2 regions of the Paenarthrobacter sp. TA1.8 genome follow, and region 2 is predicted to be linked to the other one. Evidence: predicted binding sites of a transcription regulator. Region 2 holds the regulator's gene; the other holds the start of a gene.
What was found. The regulator HrcA, encoded in region 2, represses chaperone genes, less so after heat shock. The targets are predictions, from matches to a motif close to TTNGCACTCGNNNNNNNCGAGTGCNAA.

Region 1 (10,094 bases), 880 kb from region 2:
TGACGGCGAATTTCACGTTGGAACAGCGTTGCGGAGCGGGCTGACCGAGGATTCCCGCTACCCTCGAACGTATGCCGGTATGGTCCAAGGCGTCTAAAGCTAGTACAGAAAAGAAGGCAGAAGTCGTGTCAGTAGGTCAAGGCCAGGAAGAGGGCTCCGAAGAGCTCCGCAAATGGCTGTCTGGTCTCAAACCCGTCACCGGGGCAGATACGATGCTGCGCTTCGTCAAGACACCCGAAGGCGCGATCGATCTCAGCAATGCCCATCCTTCCGGGCTGGCTCAGTTGCTCGCCGGTCGCAGAACACGGCTGTCCACTCTCATCAGGGACCGCCAACAGTACTTGGTGGCGGCCAGGGCGGCCCGCAACATCCGGTCCAAGATCTTCGAGCTCAGCAACGACCGCGGCATCGAGGCCGGGTACTTGTCCGCCGGGACCGTGGTGTGGACCTCGGCCGTTGGTGGTAAGCCGCAGCGCGTCTCCGCGCCTGTGATGCTCACGTCCATCGTCCTTACAGTCAGGCCGGGCGAAGACGACTTCGAACTTCAGCTCACTGAACAAGCACGCATGAACCCCGCGCTGGTGCGTCACCTGAAGACAGTCCACGGCATCGTTTTCGACGTCAACGCTGTAGCACGCATGGCTTACAACACGGCCCGGCTGGATCCCCAGCCGGTTCTGGACCGGTTGTCCACGCTCATTAAGCCTATCCATGGTGCAGAGGTGGAGTTCAACCTGCTGGTCACTACCCTGGCTGACCTTTCGGGCAACCTGGATGATCCCTGGATCAACATGAACAACCCCACGGTTGCGGCCCTCTCGACCGCAGCCAATGGCGGCGACATTGAGCCGGAGCCCATTAAAGCGGGCAGGTTCCCCAGCTTGGATCTTCGGGACCCGGCCGACGAACTTCTCTTGCTCGACGCCGATACGGACCAGCAGTACGTGGTGGACGCCGTTCGCGCGGGAGACTCCCTGGTTGTCTCCACTCCTCCTGGAAGTGGGCAGACGCAGACGGCAATCAACGCCATCGGTGCCTTGGTCAGCGAAGGCAAGTCCGTGTTGGTGGTAGGAGACAGGCAAGCCAGCCTCGCGGGTCTTTCCGCGCACCTTGAATCGTTGGGCCTCGAATCGGTGCTCTTCAGGCCTGGTAACGGGACCACGCCGCAGCAACTCAAGGGTCAGCTGGTCAGGGCCATCATGCGCAATGAGAAAGCGCTTGAACCACAGCTTGGCAACCTTCACCAGACACTGACAGGCCACCGTCATGCCCTGATGGATCATGTTGCCTCGCTGCACAACGTCCGTGAGCGCTGGGGGTGCTCGCCCTATCAAGCGATGCAATCACTCGCCGAGCTGACGTCCATCCATCCGGCACCCTCCACTACTGTGCGCTTGAAGCGAAGCGTCCTGGACAATATCAAGGACCGTGAAGAGCTCGCGGGGCGCCTTCGTCGCGCTGCCGAACTTGGTAGCTTCAGCCGGGCCTCCACTTCCAGCCCTTGGTATGGCGCCCGTTTGGTCACCCGTAAGGAGACCGAGGAAGCCCAGCAGCTCGCACGCTTGGCCGAGGAGAAGCTCCCCGTCCTGCGGGATCGCATGAAGCAGGTTTCCGATCACGCTGAGATTCGTCTGGGCGAAACCTTTACCGAGTGGGGTGCGCAGCTTGAACTGCTGATCGCTGTCCGCGAGAGCTTGGATAAGTTCACTCCGGACATCTTCGACCGGCCGGTGCATGACCTCATCTCAGCCACTGCCAGTTCCGCCTGGCGCCGTGAGCGCAATCTTGAGATGCCTTCCATGCAGCGATCACGCCTGCGCCGGGTCGCCAAGGAATACGTACGCCCCGGTGTCCACATCGCGGACCTCCACAGCTCCCTGGTCCTTGTCCAGGAGCAGCGTGCCCTGTGGGCAGGCTATGCCACAACCCAGCGACACCCGGCGGTGCCATCCGGCCTTGCCGATCTCGGGGCCCTCTACCGCGAACTCGACGCCGAGCTGCGCCGTCTTGGTGATTCGCTCAAGCACACGTCCGATGGCGGTTCGTTGCAGGAGACGCCGTATCTGCAACTGATGGAACGCCTCGAGCGTCTCGTCGCGGACACGGCCACCTTGGAAACCCTTCCTGAGCGAACACTCCTCATCGAGGAAATGCGGGAGCACGGGCTCGGCGAACTGCTTGCCGACCTTGCTGCCCGGGAAGTCCCGGCGTCGTCGGTAGCGGCCGAGCTGGACCTTGCCTGGTGGCAGTCCGCTTTGGAAGCCATGATCAGTGGTGATGACTACCTCGCCATGTCCGACGGTGATTCGTTGCGGCGCCTCGAAGCTGAATATCGCCTGGCCGACCAAGCACATATTGCCAGTGGCGCCGCCCGCCTTCGTTGGCAGCTGGCCCAGAAGTGGCGTCAGGGCCTTCTTGAGCACCCGAGGCAGGCGGAGTTGCTCCGTGCCTTGTTGAAGGACGGCCGTGTGACGTTGCCCGCCTTGAGCGCCCAAGCACCGGATCTTGTGCCTCTGTTGGTTCCTGTGTGGTCCGTCAGCCCTTATTTGCTCACGGGCGTTCTCCCGGCCGAGCAAAAGTTCGACGCCGTGGTGGTCATCGACGCCGAATCCACCTCTCTGCAGGCGGTTCTTCCCGCGATCGCCCGAGCACGACAGGTAGTTGCCTTCGGTGATGCAAAAATCGCCAATGCGCGTACTTTCAGCGTGGCCGTGGAACCTCCCGTTGCCGGGGTTGCCAGCCATGAAAACGTGGACAGTGCATTCAAGGCTCTGGCCCGGGTCCTGCCCACCTGGCAATTGAACTGGGTCTATCGCGCGGTGGACGAGGACTTGATCCTCCAGCTGAGCAAGAACTACTACGACGGCGGTCTGCGACGCCTGCCGGACGGCAATTCGGTCACTGGCCTGGATCGATCGATTCACGTGGAGTACATACCCGACGGCACCGGGCTGCCCGGTGCGGACCATGAGGGCGTTGAGTCTGTCACTGCAGAAGTGAACCGCGTGGTGGACCTTGTCTTCGAACATGCCAGGCTCCGGCCCCGTACTTCCTTGGCCGTGGTGACCGCAAGCCTGCGCCATGCTGCCAGGATCGGCGAGGCCATCAGGCTCCAATTGCCTAACCACACTCTTTTGTCCAGCTTCTTCGGAGCGGGCCCCGAGTCCTTCCGGGTGGTGGACCTTGAGCGCGCCCAGGGGCTGGTGCGTGACCACGTGATCTTCTCGCTGGGCTATGGCCGCACTCCGCACGGCCGTGCGCTCCATTCCTTCGGCCCGTTGTCCACCGAAGGCGGGCGAAACCGTTTTGCCCTGGCAATGACGCGCGCTCGACGCTCCATGCACGTCCTGACGTGCTTCCGGCCTGAGGATCTCGACCTTGATCGTCTGGCCCATGGTGCAGTGGATTTCTATGAACTGCTGGACCGGGAACTCTCCGGTAACAGCAACCTTGGAACACCTGCCTCCCGCGCTGTAGCCAGTGAGCAGGCGCTGGGTGAGGATCCGTTGGTGGCCGATCTTGGCGAACGCCTGCGTGCACGTGGAGCCCGGGTCTGGCATCTTTACGATGGTGTGCTGGATATCGCGGCGGCCGCGGACCCCGTCCACACCATTGGCCGCGAGGGTGCGGAAATCCCCACCCCTGTCGCCATCGAATCGGATGGCACTGAACGGTACCGGCGGATGAGCGTCCGTGAACGGAGCCGGTTGCGGCCGCAGTTGCTTGAGCGTATGGGCTGGCGCTACATGTCGCTTTGGACGATCGAAGTGTTCACGGATCCGTCCTCCTGCGCTGACCGGATTGGTTCGTACCTGGGGCTTGAGAACCACATCGCCCAGTCCGCTTCTGCCCACCATGGCTTCCTGCATTCGGATGGTGAACAATTGAATCCGGGCAATGAAGACCAGAGGGTGGACCAGGGCCCCGCCGTCCATGCAGACGGCGAAGCTCAGGCCGTTGCTCGTGAAGAACATGGCGTCGCCGCGACCAAAGGCTACGCGGAGAATGGGAAAGAAGCACCACTGATGGATCAGGAAACAGGCACAGAAGACCGCGCCGCGCAGGACTCCGGCGAGCCGGTCAACGATGCCACTGAAGAAGCTGCGGATGCCAAGGCCACGGCAGCTAAGACAGCCTCCAACGGAATTCTTCCTACGAAGGCTGCAGAGGATGATCCCCGGCGATGGGGCGACGAGTCCGGCTACGACCATGAGCAGTGGCTGAAGGAACAGAAGCCCCCGCATTGGGGCTGAGCTCCATCCGGCAGCAGACCGGCGCACTATGGGCTGACTAAAACAAAGAAGAGCTTGCCTTGCGTGGATGCGCCGGCAAGCTTTTCTGCTTGTTGGGGATCGGCCGCCACCACTACCAAGCCGTCGGTATCACTTGTCCCCAGCCATTCGCCGGGCTTGCCGCCTTGGGCTGATGTCCAGAGAACGGGCACCGGGCCCGCAAGAACCTGGCTTTGCCGGGCCTCGTCATAGGAGCCCGCCGCGGTAATGACCACTGTAACCAGCTGGCCGGGGGAGAGAAGCTGGATGGATGAGGGATCAGCCATCCTGAGGGGGACCGCTGCCGAGCCCACGGGTGCGCCCGTCAGGAGTCCCGGGCCCAGCAGGCTGGCCTCCGTAGGTATCTGCCCTCTGCGGAGGGGGGAAGCAAGCTGACGGCCAACAAGGGTGCCGATACTATGCACCGATCCGGTAATCGCGAGATCGGACGGCACTCCAACGCTGGTGAAATCAGATTCTGTGAGGCTGCTACCTGTCGGCAGGTCGCGGGCTGCTACCACGATGCTCACGCGCTGCTCAGACGCAGGAGTAAGTTGCTGGACGGCGATGCCGGCAGCCACGCACAGCAGGAGCGCAACGGCCAAGCGGCGGTTGCGTGAAATCCATGATCCAAATCCGCCCCGCTGACCGACATGACCTCTTGGACGGCGGCTGAACCGTGAGGTGTCTCCGGCTCGGGAACGGGATGGTCGGGCAGGAGAGCGGTTCAGCGGCGGCCAGTCACCGGCGGCTGCTGCTGCTGAACGCTCGGCGCGGGCCATGAGGGCTCTGCGGGAGGAAGATGACATCCCGCCACGTTAGCCAGTCGCACCGGGCCGCAAACAGCGGTCCGGTGCCTTATGTGGAAAACCTTTTAGCTGGCTGCGGCTGCAGTTGCGGGTGCTGCTGCAGGGGCCGCCGGGGACGACGGTGAAGCTGGTGCGGCCGAAACCGTGCTGCCCTTGGCATCGCGGGAATCAGTCCGGTAGAACCCGGAGCCCTTGAAAACGACGCCAACGCTGTTGAACTTCTTGCGAAGCGCGCCCTTGCATTCGGGGCACTCCGTCAAGGAGCTGTCAGAAAAGGACTGGACGATGTCAAAGGCATGGTCACAGTCTTTGCAGGCGTATGCGTATGTGGGCACTGAGTTCCTCCTTCAGGACAAAGTTCAGGTCCTGTGCAACACCGGCGGAGAATGTCCGCCTTAGCAGTCGCAGGGCCTGAGTGCTAATTCTATCATTGGTCCCTGTCTGGTGTACCAGCGGATGTGCCGGACCTCACTTGCCGGGACAAGGCTGTCAGACGGGCTCCGGTCCGTCGTGGAGTTGGACGACGCCCGACGGGGTCAGCACCTGGCGTACCGGGCGATCAAATGCCTCGGCGGGAATCGAGCCTGAAGGCAACAAATCGTCGTCGTACACCACTGCGATGGTGGGCGGCCGCTGGCCGGCAGCATCGAGGCCTTGGAGAAGTCGGTCGTAGTAGCCACCGCCCTGGCCAATGCGGTTTCCGTCCCGATCCACGGCTGTGGCGGGCATGAAGATCCCTGCAGCTTTGGCAATCACGGTGCTTTCCAAGCGTTCACCCTCCGGTTCGTCTATGGGCGCATAGGCGGACCTGACAAAGGCCGTGGAAGGCGTCCAATACACCCAACTCAGCAACCGCCCAGGCTCGCAAACAGGCAGCAGCACTTGATGCCCGGCCCCGTGCAGGGACTCGATGAGGGGGATAGTGGGCGGCTCGAAGGCGACGCCAAGGTACACAGCAAAGGTGGCGGCGCCGCCGGGGGAGAGCTCCGCTGCCCAGGCTGTCCCATGCCGTGCAAGCGACTCGCCTGCAGTTGCTATGTGCTCCGGAGTGAGTGTCCGCCGGTGCAGCCGCCGACTGCTGCGGATGTCTTCCTTGGATGCCATGTATGTCCAATCTGAGGTTCTCCCTGCCCGCTGAAGAGCAGGGGCTGTCCGCTACCAAGACGAAATGTGCGTCCCGCCGCGGCGAGGGGTTTAGCCGATGATGTGTTCCTTCCGTTACATTAGTCCGGTGACTCTAGAAAACAACGCTGTCCGTAAGGCCGTCATCCCCGCAGCGGGCCTTGGCACCCGGTTCCTTCCCGCCACCAAGGCGATGCCGAAGGAAATGCTGCCCGTGGTGGACAAGCCCGCCATCCAGTATGTGGTCGAAGAAGCAGTCAAGGTGGGCCTGCACGACGTCCTGATGATCACGGGGCGCAGCAAGCGCGCGCTGGAAGACCATTTTGACCGCGTGCCCGCTCTGGAGGCCACCTTGGCTGAAAAGGGCGACACCGCCAAGCTTGAGGCCATCCAATCCGCCACCAACCTCGGCGACATTCATTACGTCCGCCAGGGTGACCCGAACGGCCTGGGCCACGCAGTCCTTCGTGCAAAGCAGCATGTTGGCTATGAGCCCTTCGCCGTTCTGCTGGGCGATGACCTGATCGATGCCCGCGAGGACCTGCTAAGCGAAATGATCGCTGTCCAGCAGAAGACCGGCGGTTCCGTGGTTGCCCTTATTGAGGTGGAGCCGTCCAAGATCAGTGCTTATGGTTGCGCTGATGTTGAGGACAATGGCGAGGACGGCTACGTGCGCATCAAGCAGCTCGTCGAGAAGCCTTCTCCGGAAGAGGCCCCGTCCAACCTTGCTGTGATCGGGCGCTACGTCCTGCACCCGGCTGTGTTCGACGTCCTGGAGAAGACTGCACCCGGACGCGGTGGAGAGATCCAGCTGACAGACGCCCTCGAGGTTCTCGCTGCCGGCGAGGGCGAAGGCTATGGCGTCTACGGCGTTGTCTTCCGCGGCCGTCGCTACGATACCGGTGACAAGCTCAGCTACCTCAAGGCCTGCATCGAGCTTGCCTGCGAGCGTGAAGACCTCGGTCCTGAGCTTCGCGAGTGGCTGCCCAACTTCACAGCCGCTCTTCCCAAATAAACAAACTCATGATGTACGGCTCCGCGATCTGGCCGGTGACGCTGGAAAGCGGAGACCTGCTGCTTCGGCCTATCCGTTACCGCGATAAGCGGGAATGGTCCGAAGTCCGTTCGCGGAACAGCGAGTGGCTCGCGCCATGGGAGGCGTCCAACCCGGCACCGGGTGGGCGCCTCCCCAGCTACCGCCAAATGGTGGGTTCCTTGAATGAACAAGCCCGTCAGTCAACCGCCCTGCCATTCCTCATTGTTGAGCGAACCGATGGCTTTGGTGAGCCGAAAATCGTCGGGCAACTGACGGTTTCATCGATCGTTTGGGGGTCGGCCATGATGGCCACCCTCGGATATTGGGTTGATAAGGACCGTGCCGGGCACGGCATCGCTCCCACAGCGGTTGCGATGGCCACAGACCACTGTTTCAGGGTGCTGGGACTGCACCGTATGGAAATCAACATCCGCCCCGAGAACTCAGCGAGTTTGCGGGTGGTGGAGAAGCTTGGATTCCGCGACGAGGGGTACAGGGAGCGCTACCTGCACATCAACGGCGAATGGGCTGACCACCGCTCCTTTGCACTGACCTCCGAGGAAGTTCCAGAGGGACTCCTGCGCCGGTGGCTCAGAAGATAAACGGGCAGGTCATCGGCCTTTTTGCCCATATCTCCAATCATTTGCGGACTTGCGGGCGACACACCGGCCGCAATGCCGCCGCACCCGAAGATTTGCTTCTACGGTTTTGAATGTGGACTTCCCTCTCAGCAGCTCAGTGATACTCGTGGTCACTGTTGCGCTGTGGATGGTCTGGGTGGCGCCCTATGTTCTGCGGAACAGGCGGCAACAAGTCCAAACGGCCGGTGTTCCAGCAGAGGCTTTTGATGACGAACCAGACGAAACGCAGGCAGGGGTGGTACTGACTTTGGCACCTCAGCAGGAGAAACCGATGGAGACCATGCATAGCGAAGCACCGGCGTCGCCCCAGGAATCCCGCGCGGCCGAGCCCGCCCTCGGGAAGGTACCCACTACTCCATTCACTATCCGCTACGCCCGGCTAACGCTGGCCCTGGCAGGTCTTGCCCTGCTGGTGACAGCTGCGGTGTCCGGAGTCCTACGAATTCTTGGGATCGGTTCTGTCTGGTTGCCGCTGGTGTCGCTCATCGGTGCGGTGCTCGCCGTCGTAACGTTGCGGAAGCTGGCCCTGCGTGATCTTCGCGAACGCCGGGCCCGTCGTGCTGCTCAGGCCTCTCCCATCCCGACGCCTGCGCGATACCTGCCGAAGGAACCGGCTGTGGAGTCGAAGGAAACCACGGTTTTCGACGCCGAAGCCACCAGCCGTGAGGCTGCTCGCTTATCCGCGGTGGAACTGCGGCAGGCAGCGCTGGCCGTGGCTATTGCCGCGGGAGACAAATCTGCTCAGAATACGAAGGATTCGAAGGGTGCCTCCTGGCAGCCAGTCGAGGTCCCGAAGCCCACGTACGTGGCTGCTGCCAAAGCACCGCGTCCGGCTCCAGAGCCTTTGGATCTGCCCGAAGCACCAAAGCCTGTGGGCAAACCTGTCCTGAAGCAGAACGTTGAACAGGCTGAGGTTGCGGCCGCCGTAGTCGCATCCGCCAAGGGCCACAGTGCTCTGAGCAACCTGGACGATGTCCTGCAGCGTCGACGCGCCTAACCACACGTGACAACGCTGTGCGTTGCGGGTGGCACGGGCCAGGTAGGTCATGAGCTTGTCCGACTCGCCCTTCTAGCGGGGTACCAGGTTTCGGTCCTGAGCCGCAATGTGCCGCCTGTCGGCTCAGCGAAGCACCACGACGGCGCCACATACTTTGCGGGCGACGTCACCTCAGGGGATGGCCTGGCAGCCGCGGTGGCGGGTGCCGACGTCGTCATCGATTGCCTTGAAGGGCAGTTCGGCAAAGCCCAAAAGCAGTTCGCCGACGGCGGCGGCAGGCTTCTTGCTGCAGCGCACCTGGCTGGCGTCCGCAAAGCTGTGGCTCTGTCCATCATCAACTGTGATCTCAGCTCCTTTTCCTACTACGCCTCCAAAGCCGCCAAGGAACGGAAGTACGCGGAGTCGCCATTGAAGACCGTGGTGGTCCGGTCAACGCAGTTCCATGGCTTGGTGGCAAGGATTTTCGCGGCCGGTGCAAAGGTAAGGCTGATTCCCACCTTCAAAGCCGTCAGACTCCAGTCGATCGCGCCGGCAGATGTTGCAGCGGCGTTGCTTGAGGCAGCGGTGGGTGAATCGCGGGATAACTCGCATGCCGAGCATCTAGTGGTGACAATTGCAGGCCCGGAAACCCTGGCAATGAGGGAGATGGCAGAGTCATGGAAATCGGTAGTGGGCTCGAGGGGCAGGATTATTGAGTTGCCTTTGCCCGGACCGATGGGTGATTTTCTTCGCGCCGGACACAACCTGAGCTCCGAGCAGCCGTATGGCACGGAGACGTTCGTGTCGTGGTTGGAAAAGCACAGGGAAAGTTTGTAGCCTAAGGTCACTGGCCGGGCAGTTGAGCTTGGTTCAGGGGCTATAGCTCAGTTGGTAGAGCGCTTCGTTCGCATCGAAGAGGTCAGGAGTTCGAATCTCCTTAGCTCCACAGATTTTCTGGCCTTCGGTGGTCCGCAACGCCGAAGAACGTTCCCATCTATCGCTTTAGGGGCAATTCAGCGTGCCGCTGAGGGGCTGCCCGGCCCAGAAGTTGGTGGAGTTGGGAACCTTGTAGTAGCCACGGATCTGGTACGTCCAGGTACCGGACAAGTCACCTATGCTGTGGATGCCCGAACTATAGGAACGTCCGGAGCTCTTGCTCATGTCGCCGGTGAACTGCACGAGGCCATCCGGGTCGATGACCTTGAGCTCGTGGTAGTTGGCGAACGGAACAGCCGGGAA
Region 2 (9,412 bases):
GGAACATTTTCATCTGCTCCGGAGTGGTGTTCTGCGCTTCGTCGAGGATGATGAAGGCGTCGTTCAGTGTCCGTCCTCGCATGTAGGCCAAAGGAGCGACCTCGATGGTCCCCGCAGCCATCAAACGCGGGATGGATTCAGGATCCATCATGTCGTGCAAAGCGTCATACAGCGGGCGAAGATAGGGGTCGATCTTGTCGCTCAGCGTGCCGGGGAGGAAGCCCAGCCTCTCCCCCGCTTCCACCGCGGGCCGGGTCAGGATGATGCGGCTGACTTCCTTCGTCTGCAGGGCCTGCACTGCTTTGGCCATTGCCAGGTAAGTCTTTCCAGTACCAGCCGGGCCAATCCCAAAAATCACGGTGTTGTCGTCAATGGCGTCAACATAGTTTTTCTGGTTCAGCGTCTTCGGCCGTATGGTCTTACCCCTGCTGGACAGGATGTTGTGCGTCAGGACATCCGCCGGATTCTGCACGGACTGCGTCCTCAGCAGGGACACGAGCTGCTGCAGGACGTCCGGAGTGACCACAGTCCCCTTCGCCACGAGCCCCCGGACTTCCTCCAAGAGCCGCATGATGCGTGGAATGACTGCGGAAGGCCCGGTCATGGAAAGTTCGTTGCCACGGACGTGGAAATTAACGTCCTGGAACTGTTCCTCGATGTATCGCAAGGCTTCGTCGTGGCTGCCCAACGAGTGAACCATCTGGTCGGAGTTGTCGAACGTGACAACTTCCGTGCGCGTACCCGGTAGTGTGTGCGGGAACTCGGTGGGCGGCTGGTTGCCGTTTCCGGTCCTGAGCCGCCCGTTCAAAGATTCACTCATAGTGCTGGCCTTAGGGCCTTTTCTCCTCCGGTTGGTCGTATTAACGCCATCGATTCGACATTCGTGGCCACTTAAAGGCGACCGCCCGGATGCCGGAATGTCTTCAATCCTACGCCAGCCCGGCCCGCGTTGAACCTCAACGGACGGCATCATCAGGGACCGGTTGTTACGTCAGACATATTGTCTCAACTCTGCATCAAGCCGGTATCAATCATGTTTCAGTTGGCGCCTGACAGCCCGAACCCGACCGACCGCCGTCGACGATGTGCCAAGCTGGCATAGCGGGTGGATCAGCACCCTGCGGTCCGGCCTGGTGGCTTCGGCCGCCAAGAGAGACACGCTAAGGCAGGAAGCCCATCACGAAGCCAGCAATCATCGGGAATGGCTCGCGCAGTCGGACGAGGTCCGTCATCGCCGTGCCAGCTATGTTTGCTGTCCTTTTGCTGACCGGTTGCATCGCCAACGGCGGCGGTAGCCAAGCAAGCGTTAGTTCGCCACCAGTCACCGTCCAGGACGCCCCTGCCAGCCACGCCCCGCTGGAGACCACGCAGGCTTCCACCAAAATCCCGGTGTACTGGATAGGACGCAGCAAGGAAGAGGTTTACCTCTACCGCGAGTTCAGAGACATTTCGAGCGACGAAAATCCTGTGACCACAGCACTGCGGATCATGATGGCCGAAAAACCCTTGGACCACGACTTCTTCACGCCGTGGCAGGACCCCGAGAGTCTTGCTACGTCCATCTCGGGCAAGAATGTGATCACCGTTGATATTTCGCGGGACGCCTTCAACTCAAACCTCGACGCCGGAATGGCGCATCGCGCCGTCCAGCAATTGGTCTACACGGCTACAGCGGCAGCTTCGTCCTCCGGACTCATAAACTCAGGCCAGCAAATCCAGGTTGTCATTTTGGTTGATGGACATAAGGACTACATGGCGTTCGGGCAGGTACAGCTCGGCCAACCCATGGAACGGAATGCCTCCCTGGTTGCGCCGCTCTGGATTATCGATCCGCAGGAAGAAACGTCCTTGCCGGCGGGCGTCGTCAAGTTCAACGGCCGCAGCACCGACAGCTCCAGGCCCGTCAGCTGGCAGATCCTCCAAGAGAACGGCAAGGGCGAAAAGACCGGCCTGCTCACCGGTCAAACCAAGGCGACCGGTGAACCTGGTCAATACGGACTTTTTACCTTCACCGCCACGTTGAAGACCGGAAAGTATGAGTTGCGGGTTTCACAAGTCGATGAAGCCGGCGCCATCATCGAAACGAGCACCGATACCCGCCTGTTCAACGTCGGATAGCGTGCGGGGCTGGATAGCCTGCGGGGCTGGTTACCAGCGGCCCAGAACGTCACTGGCAAGAACGACGGCGGCGGGTCCCGCCGTCGACGACCGCAAGACATGATGACCCAACAGGGCCGTTACGGCGCCTGCGTCGCTGAGCCGTGTTACTTCACGCGGTGAGATTCCGCCCTCCGGTCCAACGATCAAAAGAACCTCCCGCGGTGACCCCGCAGCGTCACTGAGCAACGCAGCCGACTCTTCGAGGACAGTCCGCAAGGGATTCTTGGCGTCTTCATGCAGGATGATGGCCAAGTCAGCGGCCTCGACCGCCTTCGCCAAATTAGCGGTATCCACGATGGACCGGACCTCAGGAATCCAGGCTCGCCGCGCCTGCTTGGCGGCCGCAGTGACCACCGACTGCCACTTCGCGTGGGCTTTGGCAGCCCTTTCGCCCTTCCAACGCACGATTGCGCGCTCAGACTGCCATGGAATGACAGCATCAATTCCTAGTTCCGTGGCGGTCTCGATGGCAAGTTCATCGCGGTCACCTTTAGCCAGGGCCTGAACCAGCACCAACCGGACCTCCGGCTGCTCCTCGAAAAGCACCTCAGACGCCTTCACGGTCAAACTGCTGGATCCGGCGTCCACCACCGTGCCTATCAGCCGCGCACCTGAACCGTCCGCTATATCAACGGGCTCGCCCGCGGCCAGGCGTTTGACCGTTACAGCATGCCGGGCCTCGGGACCCTCGAGCACGAATGTGGAACCGGGGATCACCTGGCCGAGGCTGCCCGCGGCTGTGAAGAAAACGGGGTTGCTCACCGCTACAGGTTACCGAGCTTGTCCCGCAGCTTCGCGAACATGCCCCCGCTTGCCACAAGCTTTCCTTCGGTGAACTGCTCATTGCGCAGCTTGGCGAGCTGCTGCAAGAGTTCTTCCTGGGCGGGGTCGAGCTTGCTTGGCGTCTCTACGTGCAGGTGAACCTTGAGGTCGCCTCGTCCGTAACCACGGAGGTGCGTGACGCCCAGGCCGCGGAGGGTAATGATTTCGCCCGACTGCGTGCCGGCCTTCACGTCGATATCCTGTGCGCCGTCGAAGGTGTCCAGCTGCAGCTCGGTGCCAAGTGCCGCCGCCGTCATGGGGACGCTCAGTGTGGCATGAAGGTCGTCGCCTTCACGCATGAACATGGAATCGTTGTTGACCCGGATTTCTACATAGAGATCACCGGCAGGACCACCTGCGGGACCTGCTTCGCCCTGCCCGGACAACTGGATGCGCGTACCGGTTGCGACGCCTGCCGGTACCTTGATGGTGAGGGAACGGCGGCTGCGGATTCGGCCCTGTCCGTTGCACTCGTTGCAGGGGTCCTTGATGACCGTGCCGAAGCCTTCGCAGGAACCACAAGGCGCGGTGGTCATGACCTGACCGAGAATGGATCGGACAGCCCGCTGTACCTGGCCGCTGCCACCGCAAATGTCGCAGCGTTCCGGGTGGGTGCCCGGGCGGCAGCAGCTGCCGTCACAGGTGGGGCAAACCACGGCAGTGTCCACTTCAAGCTTCTTGTTGACGCCGAACACGGCGTCCTTCAGGTCGATGCGGACGCTGATTAGTGCGTCCTGGCCGCGACGGACACGCGAGGCTGGTCCACCGTGGCCGCCACCGCCACCAAAGAAGGTGTCGAAGATGTCCTGGAACGCGAAACCCTGGCCGGAGTAGCCGCCACCGAAACCGTTGTCGGTGCCGTTCTCATTGCCGGTGGCATCGTAGACCCGGCGCTTCTGGGGGTCGGACAACACTTCGTAAGCGTGGGTCACGGCCTTGAACTGTTCCGCGACATCTTCACCGGGGTTTACGTCGGGGTGCAGTTTCCGCGCCAACTTGCGGTACGCCTTTTTGATCTCTTCCCCGGTGGCTTCCGGCGAGACTCCCAAAACGTCATAGTGGCTGCTCAAAGTCGGTATCTCTTCCTTGTTGTACTGCGGATGTTTCCTCGGACCGGTTTTCAGCCGCCGAGAATGCGGGAAAGGTAACGGGCCACGGCGCGTACGGCTGCCATGGTGGTGGGGTAGTCCATGCGTGTCGGACCGAGAATCCCCACCTTGGCCCCGGAGCCATAGCCGGTAGCCACGACGGACGCCTCAGCCAAGCCGTCGTACGGATTTTCGCGTCCAATGCTCACGGTGACGCCACGGGGATCATCCCCCATGTCAGACAACAACCGAAGCATGACAACTTGTTCCTCGAGTGCCTCCAGCACGGGACCGATGCTCAATGGGAAATCCACATTGGAGCGGGCCAGGTTGGCCGTTCCTGCCATCAGGATGCGCTCTTCGCGGCTGGTGTCACTGAGTGATTGCAGCCCCTGAGCCAACGTCTGCGCCAAGCTGCGGAGTTCCGGCGGACACAGGGCGACTACCGATGGCAGCACCTGCGGCAAAAGAGCCATCTGGGTGGCTGCGATGCTGCCGAGGAAGCGGGACCTCAGGAGCATCAGCGCCTCGTTGCTCACGTCAGAGCCGGCGTCGATGACCTTCTGCCCAACGCTGCCCGTATCCGCAATGAGGACCACAAGCACCTGCTTTGGGGCCAACAGGACGAATTCCACGTGCCGGACCAGCGCGCGATTGGAATGGGGATACTGCACCACGGCCACCTGGTTGGTCAGCTGCGACAGAAGCCTTACAGTGCGCTCCAGGATGTCATCAACATCATCCGGGCCCTCAAGCAACGAGTGGATAGCCCTGCGCTCGGCGGCCGAAAGCGGCTTGACCTGGGAAATGCGGTCAACGAATAAGCGGTAACCCTTGTCCGTTGGGATTCGGCCTGCGCTGGTATGGGGCGCCGCGATGAGGCCTTCCTCTTCCAAGACAGCCATGTCGTTCCTGATGGTGGCACTGGAAACGCCAAGATGGTGCCGTTCCACGAGGGCCTTCGACCCAACAGGTTCCCTGGAATGCACGTAATCCTCAACGATGGCACGCAGCACCTCAAGCTTGCGCGGCTCACTCATTGCTCCACCTCCTGACGACTGCCTTGGTCCCTACGACCGGTCAACGCGGGATCTCAATCGGACCACCACACTTAGCACTCAACATGCCCAAGTGCTAACAAGTCTAGTATGAGCCACCCCGTTGCTAGCATTGAAACCTCGCGCGGCCGCCTTCGGCCCGCGCCAAAAACCAGCACAAAAGGTAGGAATCCCTTGGCTTTCGACAATTGGGGCCCGCAGGATCTGTCCGCTCCTGGCAAAAAACAGCTGCCGGAAGTGGCCGTGCAGCGGGGAATGGTCCTCGAAGACGTGCAGTCGGGCTGGGTGGGCGAAGTCACCCGTGTTGAGAAATCAGGAGGAATGCACGTTGTCTCCCTTGAAGACAGGCGCGGAAAGACCAAGTCGTTCCAGTTGGGATTCGGGTTCCTACTGGAAGGGCAGGCAATCCGGCTGATGCCTCCTGCTGCCCGCTCTGCCGCGTCCGCCGCTCCTTCCACCCGGACAGCGTCCGGATCCGTGAGGGTACAGGGCCAACGTGCCCAGGTGGCCAAGGCGAGCCGCGTCTGGGTGGAAGGAAAGCACGACGCCGAGCTCGTCGAGAAGGTCTGGGGTGACGATCTCCGCGTGGAAGGCATCGTCGTGGAGCCACTGCATGGCGTTGACGACCTGAAGTCGGCCATCGCTGCCTTCAACCCCGGGCCGGGTCGCCGCCTTGGCATCTTGGTGGACCACCTTGTCCCCGGGTCCAAAGAGTCGCGCATCGCAGCCGAGGCAATGACGGTGCCCGGAGCGGCAGGAAACGTTTTGATTGTCGGCCACCCCTACGTGGACGTCTGGCAGGCCATCCGGCCAAAGGTCCTGGGCATCGAGGCTTGGCCTGCCGTACCCCGGGGGATCGATTGGAAGACAGGAATCCTCACGGCCTTCGGCTGGCCCCACGAGACCGCGGAGGACATAGGCTTGGGCTGGCAGCGGCTACTCGGGGCAGTTCGCACCTATGCCGACCTTGAAGCATCTCTCCTGGGCCGCGTTGAAGAAGTCATCGATTTCCTGACGGTTCCTTGAGCCACGGTCCATGAGCTATCAGCAACTACCGTGTCAACGGGGCGTTGGTCCCGGGAAGTACCTTGGGGCCGGTATTCTGGGACAGCAATACCGCAGCATCTTTACAGCAAAGGGAAGACACCGTGGCAGATAACGCTCCTGAAGAACCGGGCAGCGCCGCAGGCCGGCCCCAGTACCATGGCGCGCCTGCCAACGCACTCCCGTTGACGGCCAGCGAGGACAGGCAGTGGGCTACCTTGGCCCACTTTGGCGGCATCCTGGGATGCCTGCCATCCCTTCTGATCTACTTGATTTTCCGCGATCGCGGGCCGTTCACCGCGCAGGAATCCAAAGAGGCGCTGAACTTCACGTTGCCTCCCACCATCGCCGCAGTGCTGGCCAACATTCTGGTGCTGCTGCCGGTAGTGGGCAACATCTTCGCCGTGATTGCCACCGCTATCTGGGTGGCCCTCACGTGCTTCTCCGTCTCGGCGGGAATCCGCGTAAACCACGGGCAACCCCACCGTTACAAGGTCAACCTGCGCTGGATTAAGTAGCCCCCGCTTGCCCTTTCGGGCGGGCACTGCGATTAGTCCGGAAGAATCCTGCGGACCACGGCGTCGGCCAACAGCCGCCCCTTCAGCGTAAGCACAAGTCGGCCCTTGAACGCTTGGACGGGGTCCACCAGCTCGTCAGCAATCAGCCCGGCCATCGCATGGCGCCCGATTGCGTCCAAGGCATCCACGGACAGCCCCGTTCCGAGCCGCGCTTCGAGCATGATGCGCTCAACCTCACGGGTTTCGGCGTCGAGAGTTTCCCGGCCGGCAGCTGGCGAGCTTCCTGCAGCCAGCCGTCCCGCATAGGCAGTGGGGTGCTTGACGTTCCACCACCGGACACCTCCCACGTGGGAGTGCGCTCCGGGTCCGATGCCCCACCAGTCATCCCCGCGCCAGTAGGCAAGATTGTGCCGGCAGGCCTGTTCCGGCGTTCGGGACCAATTGCTGACCTCGTACCAGTTCAGGCCCGCCTGGGAGATCATTTTGTCTGCCAGCTCGTATTTAGCGGCGTGGTCGTCGTCATCGATTCCGGGGACTTCGCCGCGACGGATCTGGGCGGCAAGTTTCGTGCCGTCTTCGACGATCAATGCGTAGGCGCTGATGTGATCAGGCCGGTACGAGAGTGCAGTTTCGAGTGACAGCTGCCAGTCCGCCATGGATTCGCCGGGCGTGCCGTAGATGAGGTCCAGGCTCACTGCAAGGCCGGCTTCACGTGCCCACTGCACCACTAGTGGCACGCGGCTTGGCGTATGGGTGCGGTCCAGTACTTTCAGAACGTGTGGGACTGCGGATTGCATGCCGAACGAGACCCGGGTGAATCCGGCGTCAGCCAGCACCTTCAGGGATTCAGGCGTCACCGAATCGGGATTGGCCTCCGTTGTCACCTCGGCCCCCGGCTCCAAGCCCCACTGGTCGACGGCGGCGCGCAGGATCCGCGCCAGGTCTTCCGCCGGGAGGAGCGTGGGAGTACCACCACCAAAGAAAACAGTGCTGAGGGGACGCCGAGGCAGACCGGAAGCGTCCAAGGCCAACGCGGCGAAGTCGAGCTCAGATACCGCCGTAGTAGCGTAGGCATCCTGCGAGGCGCCACCGCCAAGCTCGGTGGCCGTATAGGTATTGAAGTCACAGTAGCCGCAGCGAACGGCGCAAAACGGGATATGGACGTAGAGCCCGAAATTACGGTGCTCGACGCCGGCCAACACCTGCGGAGGCAAAATGCCATCCGCAGGTGCAGGGTCGCCCAGAGGTAGGACGCTGGGCATTTACTTCTTGGCCTTGTCCTTGGACTCGTCAGTGGTCAGGGCAGCGATGAATGCCTCTTGAGGCACCTCCACGCGGCCCACCATCTTCATGCGCTTCTTGCCTTCCTTCTGCTTTTCCAGAAGTTTGCGCTTACGGGTGATGTCACCGCCGTAGCACTTGGCAAGAACGTCCTTGCGGATGGCCCGGATGCTTTCGCGGGCAATGATGCGTGATCCGATGGCGGCCTGAATGGGCACCTCGAACTGCTGCCTGGGAATAAGCTCACGGAGCTTCCCCGTCATCATCACACCGTAGGCGTAGGCCTTGTCGCGGTGGGTGATGGCGCTGAATGCGTCCACTTGTTCACCTTGGAGCAGGATGTCCACCTTGACGAGGTCGGCCACCTGCTCGCCGTCGGCCTTCCAGTCCAGGGAGGCGTAGCCGCGCGTCTTGGACTTCAGGAGGTCGAAGAAATCGAACACGATTTCGGCCAGCGGGATCCAGTAGCGGAGCTCCACGCGATCCTCGGACAAGTAGTCCATGCCGCGCATTTGGCCGCGGCGGCTTTGGCAGAGTTCCATGATGGAACCAACAAACTCGTTGGGTGCCAGGATGGTGGCGGACACCATGGGTTCGCGGACCTCGGAGATCTTGCCCGTGGGGTACTCGCTGGGGTTGGTGACGTGGATGACCTTCTTGTCCTCCAGTGTCACCTCGTACTCCACGTTGGGAGCCGTGGAGATAAGGTCCAGGTTGTATTCACGCTCGAGGCGTTCACGCGTGATCTCGAGGTGAAGCAACCCAAGGAACCCAACACGGAAACCGAAGCCCAACGCTGCAGACGTCTCGGGCTCGTAAACCAGCGCGGCGTCGTTGAGCATCAGCTTTTCGAGGGCGTCGCGGAGTACCGGGTAATCCGTTCCGTCCAGCGGGTAGAGACCCGAGAAGACCATAGGCTTGGCGTCGGCGTAACCGCTGAGCGACTCCGATGCCGGCTTGGCCAGGTTGGTGACGGTATCGCCGACCTTGGACTGGCGGACGTCCTTCACACCGGTGATCAGGTATCCCACCTCACCGACGCCCAAGCCCTTGGACGGTGTGGGCTCCGGGGAGCTGACACCAATTTCCAGGAGCTCGTGCGTGGCACGGGTGGACATCATCTGGATGCGTTCCCGGGGGTGGAGCATGCCGTCAACCACACGGACATAGGTGACCACGCCGCGGTAGGTGTCATAGACGGAGTCGAAGATCATGGCGCGGGCCGGAGCATTGGGATCGCCCACGGGCGCAGGGAGGTCGCGGACAATCTTGTCCAGCAGGGCTTCTACGCCTACGCCGGTCTTACCTGAAACCTTGAGCACATCATCCGGGTCGCCACCAATCAGGTTGGCAAGCTCAGCCGCGTACTTCTCGGGCTGCGCGGCCGGGAGATCGATCTTGTTCAAGACAGGAATGATGGTGAGGTTGTTTTCCATCGCCA

Region 1: a site for HrcA is predicted at 5,476-5,502, ahead of ACNAOT_RS16055 (FmdB family zinc ribbon protein). Genes of this name have one in related genera too.

What each region holds. Positions count from the first base shown of each region.
Region 1 covers NZ_CP184287.1:3,441,228-3,451,321, reverse strand. Annotated here, with positions in the region: gene ACNAOT_RS16065 (AAA family ATPase) at 72-4,253, shown strand; gene cpaB (Flp pilus assembly protein CpaB) at 4,280-5,080, opposite strand; gene ACNAOT_RS16055 (FmdB family zinc ribbon protein) at 5,146-5,415, opposite strand; gene ACNAOT_RS16050 (5-formyltetrahydrofolate cyclo-ligase) at 5,570-6,184, opposite strand; gene galU (UTP--glucose-1-phosphate uridylyltransferase GalU) at 6,282-7,217, shown strand; gene ACNAOT_RS16040 (GNAT family N-acetyltransferase) at 7,229-7,840, shown strand; gene ACNAOT_RS16035 (hypothetical protein) at 7,986-8,876, shown strand; gene ACNAOT_RS16030 (SDR family oxidoreductase) at 8,883-9,692, shown strand; tRNA gene ACNAOT_RS16025 (tRNA-Ala) at 9,729-9,801, shown strand; gene ACNAOT_RS16020 (hypothetical protein) at 9,858-10,094, opposite strand, start outside.
Region 2 covers NZ_CP184287.1:2,565,408-2,574,819, forward strand. Annotated here, with positions in the region: gene ACNAOT_RS11820 (PhoH family protein) at 1-820, opposite strand, end outside; gene ACNAOT_RS11825 (GerMN domain-containing protein) at 1,246-2,118, shown strand; gene ACNAOT_RS11830 (16S rRNA (uracil(1498)-N(3))-methyltransferase) at 2,149-2,922, opposite strand; gene dnaJ (molecular chaperone DnaJ) at 2,925-4,052, opposite strand; gene hrcA (heat-inducible transcriptional repressor HrcA) at 4,103-5,110, opposite strand; gene ACNAOT_RS11845 (DUF3097 domain-containing protein) at 5,303-6,154, shown strand; gene ACNAOT_RS11850 (DUF4870 domain-containing protein) at 6,277-6,690, shown strand; gene hemW (radical SAM family heme chaperone HemW) at 6,723-7,952, opposite strand; gene lepA (translation elongation factor 4) at 7,953-9,412, opposite strand, start outside.